DNA from 4 places in the Roseburia sp. AM51-8 genome. Region 4 is predicted to be linked to each of the others. Evidence: predicted binding sites of a transcription regulator. Region 4 holds the regulator's gene; each other region holds the start of a gene.
The links. Region 4 encodes Rex, which represses fermentation and respiration genes when NADH is low (regulators of the CRP and FNR family bind a similar motif). Its sites were predicted from a motif close to ATTGTTAANTANTTAACAAT; they were not measured.

Region 1: pflB (formate C-acetyltransferase) is a predicted target of Rex. The motif match lies at 2,491-2,510, and genes of this name have one in related genera.
Region 2: fucO (lactaldehyde reductase) is a predicted target of Rex. The motif match lies at 2,443-2,462, and genes of this name have one in related genera.
Region 3: DW996_RS02405 (acyl-CoA carboxylase subunit beta) is a predicted target of Rex. The motif match lies at 2,012-2,031, and genes of this name have one in related genera.

What each region holds. Positions count from the first base shown of each region.
Region 1 covers NZ_QUEY01000001.1:155,044-159,487, forward strand. The annotation lists gene DW996_RS00845 (metal ABC transporter permease) at 1-617, shown strand, start outside; gene DW996_RS13540 (stage V sporulation protein AA) at 768-995, shown strand; gene DW996_RS00855 (stage V sporulation protein AA) at 938-1,399, shown strand; gene DW996_RS00860 (stage V sporulation protein AB) at 1,389-1,862, shown strand; gene DW996_RS00865 (SpoVA/SpoVAEb family sporulation membrane protein) at 1,881-2,345, shown strand; gene pflB (formate C-acetyltransferase) at 2,575-4,444, shown strand, end outside.
Region 2 covers NZ_QUEY01000001.1:58,275-62,718, forward strand. The annotation lists gene DW996_RS00360 (dihydroorotate dehydrogenase) at 1-543, shown strand, start outside; gene DW996_RS00365 (GGDEF domain-containing protein) at 553-1,581, shown strand; gene DW996_RS00370 (GNAT family N-acetyltransferase) at 1,581-2,153, shown strand; gene fucO (lactaldehyde reductase) at 2,554-3,702, shown strand; gene DW996_RS00380 (M15 family metallopeptidase) at 3,957-4,444, shown strand, end outside.
Region 3 covers NZ_QUEY01000001.1:482,163-486,606, forward strand. The annotation lists gene DW996_RS02390 (segregation and condensation protein A) at 1-73, shown strand, start outside; gene scpB (SMC-Scp complex subunit ScpB) at 89-661, shown strand; gene DW996_RS02400 (D-alanyl-D-alanine carboxypeptidase family protein) at 737-1,981, shown strand; gene DW996_RS02405 (acyl-CoA carboxylase subunit beta) at 2,111-3,538, shown strand; gene DW996_RS02410 (OadG family protein) at 3,551-4,264, shown strand; gene DW996_RS02415 (biotin/lipoyl-containing protein) at 4,282-4,444, shown strand, end outside.
Region 4 covers NZ_QUEY01000001.1:600,896-605,339, forward strand. The annotation lists gene DW996_RS03030 (NAD(P)H-hydrate dehydratase) at 1-939, opposite strand, end outside; partial or broken gene DW996_RS12970 (NAD(P)H-hydrate epimerase) at 943-1,436, opposite strand; gene DW996_RS03035 (hypothetical protein) at 1,433-2,110, opposite strand; gene DW996_RS03040 (redox-sensing transcriptional repressor Rex) at 2,132-2,761, opposite strand; gene DW996_RS03045 (ABC transporter ATP-binding protein) at 2,872-4,444, opposite strand, start outside.

The sequences.
Region 1 (4,444 bases), 450 kb from region 4:
CCAATCTGTCCATGGTGCTGTTTGCCATTGTATTTGCCTTTCTGCTCAATCAGATCAACCGTAAAAATCTGGCGGCGACCGATACCATCATTTCTGTTTTTGCCAGCTGCAGTACGGCGATCGGTCTGGCAATCCTATCTAAGGGGGGCAATTTTAGCAAGTATTCCGCTATTTTGGTGGGAGATATCCTGAGCATTTCTACGCGGGAGATCATTTATCTGATCCTGATCTTTGCGGTGACTCTGGTATTCTGGTGCTTTGCCATCAACAAGTTGAATGCTATCAGCATCCATGCATCCTTGGCAAAGAGCCGCAATATTTCCGTGCGTCTGGTGGAGGATATCTTTGCTATTATCATTGCGCTCATTGTGACATTGTCGATCAAGTGGATCGGTATTTTGCTCATCAATGCCCTTTTGATCCTGCCAGCGGCATCCAGCCGGAATATATCGGAAAACATGCAGGAATATCACCTCTATGCCGTGATCTTTAGTCTCTTTTCCGGAATCGTGGGATTGGTCATTTCTTATTTTACCAATGTGGCGACCGGACCTATGATCGTGATCGTGGCATCTGTGATCTATTTTGCAACCTATTTTTATGGAAAGAATAAGTAAGGAATAAGTAAGAGACGTTCCTTTTGCCACAAGGAGTGTTCCAAATGGTTTTAGACCTGTCAGTCTGACAGGTCTTTTTCTTTTGTAAAAAATGCATAGAGCCGGAAAAACTGGAAACAATAGTTAGAAAAGGAAAGGAATGATGGCAAGATGGGATATGATGGAAACAACGAGACCCTCTATATCAAATTAGACCGGTCTGCCCTGCGCTATGAAGCGGATTTTTACATCAAGGATCTGGGCGGGATAGAGTGCAGTAACAGTGATATATTAGCGAGGGTAAAGGCACATGCCGTTTACCATTTCAAACATCCGGCAATATGCCTGTATCCATTACCAAGGTGGTCGAGGAGATCCACAGCCTTTATCCTAAACTGACTGTGGTGAGTCTGGGCGAAACCGATGTCATCATGGAGTATCGGAGCAAGGAGCCGGAGCCCTTTATGCAAGTGGCAAAGACGGGATTCCTTTGCGTACTGCTCTTTGTCGGAGCAGCCTTTGCCATCATGGCATTTCACAACGATATCAGTATCACGGAACTCTTTGACCGTTTTTATTTGCAGGTCATGGGAAGCAAAAAGCCTGCGGTCAGTCCGCTGGAGATTGCATATTCGATCGGACTTGCGGTGGGAATCTTATTCTTTTATAACCATTTTGGCAAGAAGAAATTGACTCATGATCCGACACCGATCCAGGTGGAAATGCGCAAGTATGAGAAGGATGTAGATACTGCGATCATAGAAAATGGGGCAAGGAGAGGAGAAAATCTGGATGTTTCTTAAAAGGACGGTCATCATTGTCGCAGGGCTGATCTTTGGAGGCGCAACGGCAGCCGGTGTGATTGCCCTGCTCACGACCTTGGGGTTTGTCTCGCGTATGATCGCAAGGCTGCAACTGGCGAAAGATACCATGCATTGGGAGAATGTCATCATCTTAGGAAGCCTGAGCGGTTGCCTTTTATCGGTTTTTGAACCGAGCCCTGTGCTTTTCTCCTTTTGCCAGGGGATAGCCGGGAGAGTTTTTGCAAAAGGGCTGGGACTGCTGGCATTGGTTTTGATCGGCATCTGTGCCGGTATTTATGTGGGCTGTCAGGCAATGGCGCTGGCAGAGATCTTAAATATGTTTCCCATACTCTTTCGCAGGGTAAAACTGCAAATGGGGCTGTCTTTTGCCATCCTTGCCATTGCTCTGGGAAAGCTGGCAGGCAGCCTCTGGTATTTTATTTTTTCATATGCAAGTTCATAAAAATGAGGTGATAAGAGAATGAAACAGGAAGAAAAAGAGCAGATCAATGAGACTTATAATGACTATGTGGAGAGTGTGACGCCAAAGGCAAATCTTTGGCTGCGCATGGCAAAAGCTTTTTTGGTCGGCGGACTGATCTGCCTTTTGGGGCAGTGCATCATCAACATAGGAAAAAAATATGGCTTGGACGATCAGACGGCGGCAAGTTATTGCAGTCTGACCCTTGTATTCCTAAGTGCCCTTTTGACAGGCACGGGGATCTACCCGGTCATTGCCAGTTTTGGCGGTGCGGGAGCATTGGTTCCCATCACGGGCTTTGCCAACAGTGTAGCGGCTACCGCCCATGGTTTTAAGGTTGAAGGACATGTCTTTGGTGTCGGTGCCAGGATCTTTCAGATCGCCGGACCGGTGATCCTGTATGGGATTTTTTCGTCCTGGATCCTTGGTTTGATCTACTGGTTTATGACGACACTTGGTATGTGATTGAAAAAATACCATAAATTGTAGTTATAAATTTATAAAAACCACTAGATATTGTGCCGCACTTCCTGTATAATGAAAAACGCGCCAAGATGAAAAACATGTGCAAAGATTGTATCTAAATAAAAACTTGCACTTTTTTCAAAATCTTGTTATAAAATTAACGAGAGTTAGAAAAGCCTAACTCAAGTTATAAGGAACAAATCGTTTACTAGAATAGGAGGCAAACACAATGGTAGAAATGAAGGAATGGGACGGATTTGATGGACGACTTTGGAAGGAAGAGATCAATGTCCGCCAGTTCATCCAGGATAACTACACACCGTACGAAGGCAATGAGGACTTTTTGACAGGTCCGACAGAGTCGACCAACCGTTTATGGGATGCACTTCAGAAATTGCAAAAAGAAGAACGTGCCAAGGGTGGCGTGCTTGATATGGAGACCAAGGTGGTTTCAGGTCTGACCGCTTATGGTCCGGGATACATTGATGAAGACCTCAAGGATCTGGAAAAGGTCGTTGGTCTTCAGACAGATAAACCACTCAAACGTGCTTTTATGCCATATGGCGGTATCAAGATGGCGGTGCAGGCATGCGAGACTTATGGTTATGAAGTAGATCCTTTGTTAAAGGAAATCTTTACCAAGTATCACAAGACACATAATACTGCTGTGTTTGACGCATATACACCGGAAATGTTAAAGGCCCGCCACAATAAGATCATGACCGGTCTGCCGGATACTTATGGACGCGGACGTATCGTCGGCGATTATCGTAGAGTGGCGCTTTACGGTATCGACTTTTTGATCGAGGAGAAAAAGGAAGACAAGGCAAAATGCGGCAGTGGCAGCATGAAGGGCGAAGTCATCCGTCTGCGCGAGGAGATCGCGGAGCAGATCCGTGCACTGGAAGGCATGAAAGAGATGGCAGCCATTTACGGCTATGACATTTCCAGACCGGCAAAGGATGCAAAAGAGGCGATCCAGTGGCTTTACTTTGGTTATCTGGCAGCCATCAAGACCCAGAATGGTGCAGCCATGTCTGTAGGACGTGTCTCTACCTTCCTTGATATTTATTTCCAGAGAGATCTGGATAAGGGCATCATCACAGAAGAAGAAGTACAGGAACTGGTCGATCACTTTACCATGAAACTGCGTATGGTCAAGTTTGCCAGAATCCCATCTTACAACCAGTTGTTCTCCGGGGATCCGGTATGGGCAACACTGGACGTAGCAGGAACGGGCGTAGACGGCAGATCTATGGTGACAAAGACAGACTATCGTTTCCTGCATACCTTAGAGAACATGGGACCGGCACCGGAGCCAAACCTGACAGTATTGTATTCTTCCAGACTGCCGGAGAACTTCAAGAAATACGCATCCAAGATCTCCATTGCAACAAGTTCTGTCCAGTATGAAAATGACGATGCCATGAAGCCGGAATGGGGCGATGATTATGCCATCTGCTGCTGTGTTTCTGCAACACGTACCGGTAAGGAAATGCAGTTCTTTGGAGCCAGAGCCAACCTTGCAAAATGTCTGCTTTATGCCATCAATGGCGGTGTGGATGAAAAGACCGGCGATCAGGTCGGACCAAAGTATCGTCCGATCACATCAGAGTATCTGGATTATGATGAGGTCATGGAACGCTATGACGACATGATGGAATGGCTGGCAGATCTCTATGTCAATACACTGAACCTGATCCAGTACATGCATGATAAATATTACTATGAGTCAGCCGAACTGGCACTCATGGATACCAATTTGGAACGTACTTTTGCAACCGGTATTGCAGGATTTTCACATGTGATTGATTCTTTGTCCGCGATCAAGTATGCTAAGGTCAAGGTCATTCGTGATGAAAATGGTCTTGCAAAAGATTACGAGATCGAGGGCGATTTCCCAAGATACGGTAATGATGATGACCGAGCCGATGAGATCGGTGTATGGCTCTTAAAAACCTTTATGGATAAGATCAAGAGACATCATACCTACCGCAGAAGTATCCCGACCACATCCATTCTTACCATCACATCCAATGTGGTCTATGGTAAGGCAACCGGATCTATGCCGGATGGACGTAAGGCGGGCGAGCCGCTTT
Region 2 (4,444 bases), 540 kb from region 4:
ATGTTGGAAATCAATATTTCCTGCCCGAACGTCAAAGAAGGCGGTATTGCTTTTGGACAGGATCCAAAGGCGGTAGAGGCGATCACCAAAGAAGTGAAAAAGCATGCAAAACAGCCGGTTATTATGAAACTCAGCCCGAATGTAACAGACATTACGGAGATGGCACGCGCGGCAGAAGCAGGCGGTGCAGATGTCCTTTCTTTGATCAATACCCTGACCGGTATGAAGATCGATATCAATCGCCAGACTTTTGCATTGGCAAATAAGACAGGCGGTATGTCCGGACCGGCAGTGCATCCGATCGCGGTACGCATGGTCTATCAGGTGGCACAGGCAGTGAAACTTCCGATCATTGGTATGGGTGGTATTGAAAATGCCGAGGATGCGATCGAGATGATCTTAGCAGGTGCTACAGCGGTATCGGTAGGAACCGCCAATTTCTATAACCCGATGGCAACCCTTGAGATCGCAGATGGCATCGAAGATTATATGAAACGTATGCATGTGGAAAATGTGCAGGATCTGATCGGAGCGGTACATTAAGGAGCGGGTATGGATCGTTTTTTTAATAAAAAAGTAGCAATGCAGTCTGCCCGCATCCTTAGTTTTTCCCTGCTCATTATTCATACATGGTTTATTTTCTATTTCCATGCCTTAGACGTCGTGGAAATGCGAAACCTGAATTTTTTGAGTGTATTGATCTATATTATCAGTTTCTGGATCATCCAAAAAGAAAAGATAGATTGGTTTATCAGCATTGTAGGGATCGAAGTCATGGTACACATGATCTTTGCAGCTTATTTTGTGGGGACGGATTGTGGACTACAGATCACTTTGCTTGGCATGCCAATCGTCTTTTTCTATACAGATTATTTCTCGCTGAAATTGCGTGGACGCAGTGCGCACGGGATCCTTTACAGTGTAATATATATGATAAGTTATATCTGCATTGAATTTATAGACAGGTATCACAAGGCGGTTTATGTCTTGCCGGAATGGGTAAACTTTTACACAAAATTATCTATTTTGATCTTAGCCTTTGTCATTCCGATCATTTTAGCCTATGTCATGACGCGCTACTCTTATTCTATGGAAAAGAATTTGCGTCAGTTAGCACAGACAGATGCAATGACCGGGCTTTTGGATCGCTATGGCATGCAGGATGTCGTCCGGGCAGCAATAAAAGGCGAGAATGCCACAGAATGTTGGATCGCTGTATTGGAACTGGATAATTACGAGTGGATCCGTCAGACCTATGGGCATGTGGCGGCAGATCAGGCGCTGATCGAAATTGCAAATTGCATGCAGAGACGGATGCCGGATTGCACCTGCGCCAGATGGGATAGCAATGAATTTACCATCGGCGGAAGAAATGTTTCAGAAAGCAGAGAAAAACTGGACCACTTGCTTGAAAAAATCCAGCAGATACAGGTGTTGGATATGACCGAGGAGTGCTTACTGCAGGTGTCCGGAGGCGTGGCTGTCTATGAAGATAGCATGGAGATGCAGGATTGGTTTGAGAGAGCAGAGCAAAAGTTACAACTTGCCAGATACAACGGTGGAAATCAGGTGATTATGTGATGGATGAAAAGAAAATATGCGTGCGAGAGGCTAGGGTTTCGGATGCAGAGGCCTTGTGTGAAATTTATGCTTATTATGTGAAGAATACGGCGATCACCTTTGAAACAGAAGTCCCTTCAGTGGCAGAGTTTACTGACCGGATCTGTAGTATTCAAGCGTGGTATCCCTATCTGGTCGCTGAGTGTAATGGTCAGATTCTTGGGTATGCCTATGCCCACCGCTACCATGAAAGAGCTGCTTTTGCCTGGGATGTGGAGGTGTCTATTTATATCCATCAGGAAACAAGGCGCGGTGGATTGGGTCGTATTTTGTATGAAGCACTGGAAGCGGCTTTGAAAAAGCAGGGAGTGGTCAATTGTTACGCGCTGGTCGCAGAGCCTGAGACAGAAGATGACTACCTGACCTTTGATAGTCTGAAATTCCATCAGAAAATGGGTTATCACATTGCTGGAACCCAGCATTACAGCGGATATAAATTTGACCGCTGGTATCACATGACAACACTGGAAAAGTTCTTAGGAGAACATAAAAAGGGGATGACAGAGATCAAGCCCTACCGGACTGTGGAGTGAAAGAGAATAGAATAGGAATTTTTGGGACACAATCGACGCATGATTGTGTCCGTTTTTGTCCTGCTATTTATGGTAAAGTGAACGTGATTTAATAGAGGAAAACCGAGAAGCAATCGAAAGGACGGTTTTGGGAATATGTTTACAAGAGAAAAGAAAGCAGAGAGATACGAGCAGATGAGACAGGACGCCTCCAAAAAAGAAATCCTTGAAGGAAGTAGGGGCAGAAGGAGACGGTGATTACTTTTCCTAAAAGTGTCCTCTCTTGCAAAAAAGAAAACCATTTTTGTCTATTGTCAAAAAAATATCAAACTCACTTGTAAAACCTCAGGATTGCGTTAAAATGTAGAAAAAGACAGTTCGGAAGATTGGGTATTTTAACAAAATTAGGAGGTTTTTTATTATGGCAAACAGATTTGTGTTGAACGAGACATCTTATCATGGTGCAGGAGCAATCGCAGAGATTGCAACAGAAACATTGGGAAGGGGATTTCAGAAAGCATTTGTATGCTCAGATCCTGATCTGGTAAAGTTCGGTGTAACCAAGAAAGTGCTTGACGTACTGGATGAGGCAAAGATCGCTTATGAACTCTACTCAAACATCAAACCAAACCCAACGGTTGAGAATGTAAAGACCGGTGTGGAAGCATTCAAGGCATCCGGCGCTGATTATATCGTTGCAATTGGTGGCGGATCTTCCATGGATACAGCGAAGGCAATCGGTATCATCATTAAGAACCCGGAATTCGCAGATGTTGTAAGTCTTGAAGGCGTTGCACCTACAAAGAATAAATGTGTTCCTATTTTTGCAGTGCCAACAACTGCAGGAACCGCAGCAGAGGTTACCATCAACTATGTTATCACAGATGCGGAAAAGAACCGTAAGATGGTATGTGTAGACCCTAAGGATATTCCGGTTGTTGCCTTTGTAGATCCTGAGATGATGGCAAGTATGCCAAAGGGACTTACCGCTGCAACCGGTATGGACGCACTGACACATGCGATCGAGGGATATATTACAGCAGGCGCATGGGAGTTGTCCGATATGTTCCACTTAAAGGCAATCGAGATTATCTCAAGATCTCTCCGTGCTGCTGTTGAGAACACACCGGAAGGCAGAGCAGATATGGCTTTGGGACAGTATGTTGCTGGTATGGGATTTTCTAATGTAGGTCTTGGTATTGTTCACTCTATGGCGCATCCTTTGGGCGCACTTTACGATACACCACATGGTGTGGCAAATGCTATTATCCTGCCAACAGGTATGGAGTATAATGCACCGGTATCTGGCGAAAAGTATCGTGAGATTGCCCGCGCTATGGGGGTAGAAGGTGTTGACGATATGACACAGGAAGAGTACAGAAAGGCTGCTATTGATGCTGTCAAGAAGTTGTCAGCAGATGTTGGTATCCCGGCAGACTTAAAGGATATTGTAAAGAGGGAAGATATTCCATTCCTGGCACAGTCAGCATATGATGATGCATGCAGACCGGGTAACCCAAGAGAGACAAGCGTAGAGGAGATCACAAAACTTTATGAATCACTTCTCTAGTCTGTAACTAGTTTGTAACACCGCAAAGGGTACACTCATCTTAGTATAGGATGAGTGTACTTTTTTGGAATTATAGCCCGATTGGTTCACAAAGAGCCAATCGGTTTTGGGTTTAGCAAACGTTTTTTCACATACAAGTGGACGATTTCTATTGTTAGGTTGCTGATGTGGAATTGGTCTATTATAATCAATATGTGACAAGCAATGACGTGACAAGAGCCTGCAATGGCTCAGATCATGTGGAAGGATGTTAGATGAATTTGCAAAAAAAGAAACGAGGGTTTCTGTTTCTTGAGGTAGTCCTGATTGGTCTTACGATAGGAGTCATCTTCTATGGCAGATATCAAACTGTGCAAAGGACAGAGGGAAAAAAGGTCGAACAGGAAAAAGAAACATCAATAGAAAGGGAAAGTCGGCAAGCAGAGCAACTTCCAGAACAGTTACCAGAACCAGCGGATACCGACTTTGTCAGGATCATGGACTATATTCCGGATATTGTCATCGACCTTAAATATGCCACAGCTGATAATTTTACGGGAACGGTCATCTACGATTTTAAGGATGCCTATTTGCGCTATGGAACAGTAAAAAAACTCGCAGTGGCACAGGAAAAATTCAAAACTATGGGATATTACATAAAAATATGGGATGCCTATCGTCCGTTTGCGGCACAGGAAAAGTTGTGGCAAGTCTGTCCAAATCCACGTTATGTTGCAAACCCAGCCAATGGTATGAAAGCACA
Region 3 (4,444 bases), 120 kb from region 4:
ATCGGGAAAGATTCTGATCTCGCAGGAGCATACCTTTGATGATATTCTGATCGAGTCGAAGATCGCGGCATAGAATAGGAGTGACGTTATGGATCAAAAACAGATGGAGTCCATCATAGAAGGGATTCTTTTTACCTTTGGCGAGGCGGTGGAACCGTCACGTATCGCAAAGGCACTGGAAGTAGAGACAAAAGATGTCGTAAAGGCATTGGAACATATGAAAGAAACATGGGCAGAAGAAGGACGCGGGGTGCAACTGACGGAACTGGACGGTTCTTATCAGATGTGCACGAAGCCGGAACTCTATGAATACCTGATCCGCATGGCAAAGCAGCCACGCAAGCAGGTGTTGACGGATGTCCTTTTGGAAACCTTATCCATCATTGCCTACAAGCAGCCGATCACCAAATCGGAGATCGAAAAGATCCGAGGCGTATCCAGCGATCATGCCGTCAGCAAACTGGTGGAATATTCCCTGGTGACCGAACTTGGACGTCTGGATGCACCAGGAAGACCGATGCTTTTTGGAACCACGGAAGAATTCCTACGTTCCTTTGGCGTATCTTCCATTGATGAACTGCCGACGCCGACGACCGACCAGATGGAGACCTTTAAGCAGGAGGCTGAGCAGGAAATCAAACTGGATGTAGGCGGAGAATAGTTTTTCTACCGAAAATGTCATAAAAGAAAGAAGATCTCATAGTTTTTTATAAAGTCTGTTTGGGAGGATTTTGTCTTGCCTTTTATAAAAAAGATGCGGTCTTTTTTTATTGTCCTTTTTGTCATCCTGTTATGGCAGCCGCAAACCATCTGCGCAGCAGAAAAGCAAACGATCGATGCAAATTCTATCCATGCCTTGTCTGCGGTACTTTTAGATGGAGACAGCGGCAGGGTGCTTTATGAAAAAGAGGGTGAGTGCAAGCGTGCCAATGCCAGCACGACCAAGATCATGACCTGTATTCTGGCACTGGAAAACGGAAAGGAAGATGATATCGTCACGGTATCTGCCTATGCGGCATCCATGCCCAATGTGCAGTTAAATATCGAGGAAGGCGAGCAGTATTACCTCAAAGACCTTTTGTATTCTCTTATGTTGGAATCCCATAATGATTCTGCCGTGGCGATCGCAGAACACATTGGCGGGAGTGTGGAGGGCTTTTCTGCCCTGATGAATGAAAAGGCAAAAGAACTGGGCTGCAGCAATACCTGTTTTTTGACACCAAACGGTCTGGATGCTTCGGTTGGAGAAGATACCCATGGTACGACGGCACATGATCTGGCGCTTATCATGCGTTACTGTAGCTGGCAGTCACCCCGGGCGGAGCGCTTTTTAGAGATCACGCAGACAAATGCTTATTCTTTTACGTCGCTGACGGAGCAGGCAGACGGCAGTATGATCCCGGGGACACGGAACTTTTCCTGTACCAACCACAACGCCTATTTGAGCCAGAACCCTGACTGCCTGTCGGGAAAGACAGGATTTACCGCGGATGCCGGATACTGCTATGTGACTTCACTTTCTTCCGGCGGGCGGAAATTTGTCATTGCCTTGCTGGCGAGTGGCTGGCCAAACAATAAGACCTACAAATGGCAGGACTGCAATAAGATCTACCAATATGCCACGACCTATTATCAGATGCGCAAGGTCATGGATCCGGCAGAGGGCTTACAAAGCGTAAGGCTCCAAAGAGCCCAGAACCCGGACTATGATCTCAAAACCCAAAAGTCTGCCATGCCACAACTGACGGATATGCGAAAGGAAGTCCTTCTGGCAGACTGGGAGACCATGGCGATCCGCTTACATTATCCGCGCAGTATCGAAGCGACAGGCAAGGGACTTCGAGCGATCGGAAACGCAGAACTTCTGGTGGATGATGTGGTCATAGATACCTGTGACATCCTTTTGGAGGATAGTCTTGCAGTAAAAAATATGCCATGGTTCTTCCAGGCGATCCTGAAAAAATGGGCTATGTTTTTCTAACAAAAGATAGCAAAATAACTTTGTAAAAATATAGTGAAATAATTAACAAAAGTGGTTGAAAAAGGAAGGACAAAACGTTATTATTACGGTAGAGAAATTTTGAATTTATATATATGGAGGAAAAGTAGCATGAGTAATGTAACAAACAATCCTGCTATTCAGAGGATGAATGAATTACTTGATGAGCACAGTTTTGTCGAATTAGGCGCGCTGGTAACATCAAGAAACACAGATTTTGATCTGAACCAGCAGCAGACACCTTCTGATGGTGTAGTGATCGGACATGGTCTGATCGATGGCAATCTGGTATTCGTATTCAGTCAGGATGCTTCTGTATTAAACGGAAGCATTGGTGAGATGCATGCAAAGAAGATCATGTCTGTGTATGATATGGCTATGAAGATGGGAGCACCGGTCATTGGACTTTTGGATTCCACAGGTGTCAGATTACAGGAATCTGTAGACGCACTTGAGAGCATCGGAGCCATTTATGCAAAGGCAGTTGCCGCATCTGGCGTGATCCCACAGATCATGGGTGTTTTCGGCTCTTGTGGCGGTGGACTCAGCGTACTTACTTCTGTCAGCGATTTCGCACTTATGACAAAGGATGCCAAGTTATTTGTCAATTCCGCAGATGCTATTTCCGGCAATCGTGCAGACAAACTTGACACAGCAAGCGCAGACTTCCAGTATGCAGAGGCTGGCAATGTTGATTTTGTCGGTGATGAGGCAGAGGTCATGGAAGAGATCCGTCGTTTCGTTACCATCCTTCCGGGATGCAATGTCGAAGAAGGCTGTGTTGAGGAATGTATGGATGATCTCAACCGTGCCGCAGAAGGCTTAGATGGCAAGGTTAAAAATCTTGCACTTTTTGCAGAGGAGATCTCAGACAATCATCTCTTTGTTGAGACCAAGGCTGGATTTGCAAAAGAAATGCTTACCGGTTTTATCAAGTTAAACGGTATTACCGTTGGCGTGGTAGGCAACCGTGAGGAGACTATGGCAGGTGATGAAGTCGTAGATCTTGGAACCAAACTTACGTCTGACGGATGCGAAAAGGCAGCAGATTTCGTTTCTTTCTGTGATGCTTTTGATATCCCGGTACTTTCACTTACCAATACAACAGGTTACGAGGCTTCCGTATGTGCTGAAAAGCATCTGGCAAAGGCACTTGGCAAGATGGTATATGCATTCGCAAATGCCACAGTACCAAAGATCTCTTTCCTCTGTGGACAGGCACTTGGCAGTGCTTATGTGACCATGAACGCAAAATCACTCGGCGCAGATCTTGTATTTGCTTTTGCTGATGCAGATGTTGCACCGATGGATGCTGAACTTGCAGCCAAGATCATGTACGCAGATGCTTCCGCAGATGTGATCGCTACAAAGGCTGAGGAATATGCAAACACGAATTGCGGTGTGGCAAATGCGGCAAGACGTGGTTATGTAGATCGCATTGTAGAGCCGGCAGATGCCAGAAAGTATCTGATCGCCGGATTTGAGATGCTCTTTACAAAGAGGGTAGATGGCCCATACAAGAAACACGGAACAAAATAGAAAGGTGAGCATATGAAAAAGAAAATCATATTAATGGTCAGTACTTTAGTATGTATGCTCGCGTTATGCTCCTGCGGTAAGAGTCAGGTAGATCTGAACGGTTTATCTGAGACTCAGTTACAAAGCGCATGTGAGCAGACAGCAGGAGTTTTGGAAGGACTCGATGCAAACGAGAGCGAACAGTACTATTCTTACTATGCATCACAGGATGATGGTAAGATCTATGCCGATCTGATGGAACAGTGGATTGACGTACAGCCACAGATCGGAGATTTCGTTGGATATAAGGACTTTAGCGTGACGAAGGCAGGAAAGACAATTTCTGCGGTAGAGACGATCTCTTATACCAAGCGAGACATCAAACTTACTTATGTTATCAACGCCAACAGTCTGGAGACGACAGCGATCAATGTTGAGATCGTTTATTCTCTGGGAGAGACGATGGCAAAGGCAGGACTTAATACGGTCATGTCAATCTCCATCGTATTTGTGATCCTGATCCTGATCTCACTGGTCATCAGTGCGTTTAAGGTGATCCCGGTCATTCAGGCGAAGTTCTCCAAGGAAGAAAGTGCTCCGGCAGTCAAGGTTGCCCCGGCTGCACCAGTTGCCGCAGAGGAGACGGATGATACAGAATTGATCGCAGTTATTGCTGCAGCAATCGCTGCAAGCACAGGAAGTTCTACAGATGACTTTGTAGTACGTTCCATCAAGAGAAGATATTAATTTAGGAGGAATTATAAATGAAGAATTATACAATTACTGTAAATGGAAATGTTTATGATGTTACTGTAGAAGAAAAGGGAAGCACAGGAGCAGCACCGGTCGCTGCAAGCGCACCTGCACCAAAGGCAGCAGCACCTAAGGCTGCTACAGGCGCCGGAAGCATCAAGATCGAAGCAGGCG
Region 4 (4,444 bases):
CATGCAAAGATTAGCCTCTGTCCTTGCGGCCTCCTCTCCCGCAAGTCCATGCAGGTAAACGCCCAGTGATGCCGCATCTTCCGGTCTTAAGCCCTGCGCGATCAATCCTGCGATCACACCGGTCAAGACATCACCACTGCCGGCTGTCGCCATACCGCTGCAGCCGCTCGCATTGATATAAGTCGTGGCATAAGGCACGGATACGATCGTAGCCGCATCCTTAAGTGCACAAATGACCTGATAATCTCTTGCAAAATCCTGTGCTATGGATAATTTATGGTCAGTCACATACATAAGCGGACTGCCCATCAGGCGTGCCATTTCACCCAGATGCGGAGTGATGACGGTCTCTGTATGCGGCTTTTTCAGCCACTGTAAATGTTCTGCCAGAATCCCCAACGCATCCGCATCCACCACCATCGGCACTGCAGCATTTTCTAAAGTCGTGCGAACCAGGTTCTCCGCCAGATTAGACTTTCCAAGCCCCGGTCCTATGGCTATGGCATCCGCCCAAGCAAGTTCTTCCAACAACTGCTTTTCATTCCATTTATCATAGGTAACAAGAATGGCTTCCGGGAATCGTGTCAAAATGATGTCACGATTGCATCTTGGTGTATAGACCTTGACCATGCCGGCACCACTCGTCAGAGCACTTTTCGATGCAAGATAAGCCGCGCCTGCCATATCCTCACTGCCTGCGATCACAAGCACCTTTCCCCGGCTTCCCTTGTGATCATCCGGGCTTGCCTGCGGTAGTTGTTTTAGATCTTCTTTTTCCAGGCTCTTACAAGGAAGAACCTGATCTGCCAGACTGCATGATTCGATTCCGATTGCAGATACGATCAATTCACCACAGTATTTTTTCCCCGGATAAAGCATCTGTCCGACCTTGGCAAAAGCAAAGGTTATGGTCGCATCCGCCAAAAATGCCTGCCCCATGATCTGTCCGTCATCCGCAGATACACCGGATGGTATATCCACCGCCAGCCGGTAGGCATCCATGGCATTGACCTCTTGCAAAAGTGCAGGATAGTCACCGCCCAATTCTCTGGAAAGCCCGATACCAAACAGGGCATCCACGATCACCTGGGCGTCTGCAAGTGTATCCGTAGAACTAGACAATTCCATGCCATACTGCCGACAGATCTTTTGCTGCGCCATGTTTTCCGGCGAAGCTTGGAAAAATCGCCCACCAGGAATACCGACACCTGCCCCCCCTCTAAGTATAAAAGCCTTGCAATGGCGAGTCCATCCCCACCATTGTTGCCACTTCCACATAGTATGACGATCTTCTTTTGCCACAAATCTCTTTCATGCAAAAATGAAACAACCGATAACGCGGCTCTCTCCATCAGCACCATGGAAGGCAGACCATAATGCTCGATCGTGCGGCTATCGCATTGTTTCATTTCGCGACTGTTTAAAATATATTTCATACGTCTCCTTTTTGTACATCTTTTGATAACTGTTTGTCCTGGGTCGTATCACCGGACGGGCGATCCTCTCCTGTGATCAGATCCACATCATCATTTTGCACATCAAAAAGATTGATGATATCTTTTCCAAATATATCATGCATATATGCATAGATTTCTTTATTGTTGATCTCCCGATTCTGTTTGCGGATGATGTTCTTTTTTAATTCTACCCGGACCTTTTTGATCCATTCCGCAATCTCCTCGGCTTCTTTGCAATTGGTGCGCAGACGATCATAACAAAAGGTCATGGTCTCCATCATCAGCGCGTCATTGCAGGTCTGTATCTCCTTTGGGATCTCCAAAAGGGCATCCTCGTTGGCTGCGATCTTTTCCTTGACTTCCTCGATCAGCCGTTTGTTCTCGTCCATCTGCCGGCTGTGCGTCTCCTTGTCCTCCTCTGCGTCCATATGCTCTACGATATTCTGCATAAGGGATGACTTGACCTTCTTTAAATCCTTTAACTCCTGCGTCAGGCGTCCCTGCCGCTCCAAGATCTCCTTCAACTGGCTTTCCAGTTCCTGCACCTCTTTGGGCTTGCCATCTAAGGCAAAAAGCCGGTGCCATTTCTGGTCCAAGACCAGAATGGGTATTTTTGTTTTCGCCAGTGCTTCTGTAAACGCCTGTCGTTCCATACGCTCACCTTCTTTTGAAAACTATTTTTTGTGGTTGGCAATATTGTAAGAAAGCTGCATCAGACTATCGGACAGATGCACATTCTCTACGACCATATCCTCCACATCATCCAGATCGACATGGGCAAAATTCCAGATGGCATGTACGCCCAGGGAAGATAACTGTGCCGCGGTCGCTTCTGCATTCTGCTTTGGCAGGGTCAGTGCCGCAATATCCACACGTGTTGTCTTTACAAATTCTGGTAATTCCTCCAACATACGGATTGGGATATCTCTTACCTCTTTCCCCTTCAATGCCGGATTGACATCAAACAGACCGACGATCTTGAAACCTAATTTTTCAAACTTAACATAATTGGCGATTGCCTGCCCCAAGTTACCGATACCGATCACGATCACATTGTGTGTCTCATTCAATCCTAGGATCTTGCCGATTTCATCATATAAGTACTGAACATTATAGCCATAGCCCTGCTGACCGAAACCACCAAAATTGTTGAGATCCTGCCGGATCTGGGATGCCGTCACATGCATACAACTGCTGAGTTCGTTGGACGAAATGCGCTCCACTCCTGCATCAAGCAATTCTCCTAAATATCTGTAATATCTTGGCATACGACGAATGACTGCCTGGGATATTTCCTTTTCCACGTTAAATTCCCCCTACTTCCACTGTCAATGATGACATGTATATCATATTTATATAAAAATTATAAATATTTTAAATATATATGTCAAATTTTTAACAGAATCCGCCTATCCTATGCGAAATCATTTGTCAGTGTCTCCGACAATTCTTCCCAACTTTCATAGAGGGCATCCAATTCTTCCTGTAACTTTTCCTGTTTTTGTGATAATTCATTAAGCTTTGCCGAATTTGTCGCCACATCGTCCTTGGCAAATTCTTCCTCGATCTGACGCAGGTCTTCTTCGCAGGCGGCAATGCGGTCTTCCACCTCTGCCAGACGATTTTCTACCTTGCGCTTTTCGCTCTGGATCTTCTTTTGCTGCTTCCAATCCGTCTTTCCTTCAGATTGTCCGGAAATCGATTCTGTATCACCACGCTTTGCGTCTTGTACTGCTTTTTCCTGTGCCATACGCTCTGTTTTCTTTTGGATGAAATAATCATAATTCCCCAGATATACGCTGAACTGATGGTTTTCAAGTTCTAAAATCTTGTCTGCAGTCTGGTTGACAAAATAACGGTCATGTGACACATAAAGCACCGTTCCCTCATAGGCATTGATGGCATTTTCCAGGATCTCCTTGGACTCCATATCCAAATGGTTAGTCGGCTCATCTAAGATCAAAAAGTTGGCACCGGACAACATGAGTTTGGCAAGGGAGATACGTCCACGCTCTCCACCGCTCAGATCGCCGATCCTCTTGTAGCAGTCATCCCCTAAAAACATGAATGCCGCAAGCACATTGCGAATCTTTGTATTGTTTAAGTTTGGATAGGCATCGCTCATTTCTTCAAAGAGTGTTTTGTCATCATCCAAAACCTGTTGTTCCTGATCGTAATAACCAATCGTAACATTTGCGCCGAGCCGGAAAGAGCCGGAATCTGCGGTCACAATCTCATTGATGATCTTAAGCAATGTTGTCTTTCCTGTACCGTTATCACCAAGGATGGCAACGTGCTCACCTCTTTGCAAAAGGAAATCTACGTTAGAAAAGAGCGTCATGCCATCATAGGATTTTGAAAGTCCGATCAGTTCCAGTACATCATTGCCGCTTGTCACATCTGGTTGCAAGGATAATTTCATATGTTCCTGCGCATCGATCGGTTTTTCCATAACATCCATTTTATCGAGGGCTTTCTGACGGCTCTCTGCACGTTTGATGGATTTTTCACGGTTAAACTGTTTTAACTTATCAATGACTTCCTGCTGATGGGCAATGGATGCCTGCTGTTTTTCATATTCACGCATCATGGTCTTACGAATCTCTTCTTTTTGCATGGCAAAGGCAGAATAATTCCCTTTGTAAACATGTGCAGTATGCATGCTGATATCAATAACCTTTGTAACGATACGATCCAGAAAATAACGATCATGTGCTACAATAACAACGGTTCCCTTATAATTCATAAGGAAGTTCTCTAACCACTCAATAGAATTCAGATCCAAATGGTTGATCGGTTCATCTAAAAGCAGGATGTCCGGTTTCAAAACAAGGAGTCTTCCGAGAGATACACGGGTTTTTTGTCCACCGGAAAGCATATCCATCGTCTTTGAAAAATCCTCTTCGGAAAAACCAAGTCCACGAAGCACGCCCTGTACTTCCGATTCATACGCATAACCGTTCATATGATCAAAAACATCATGCATC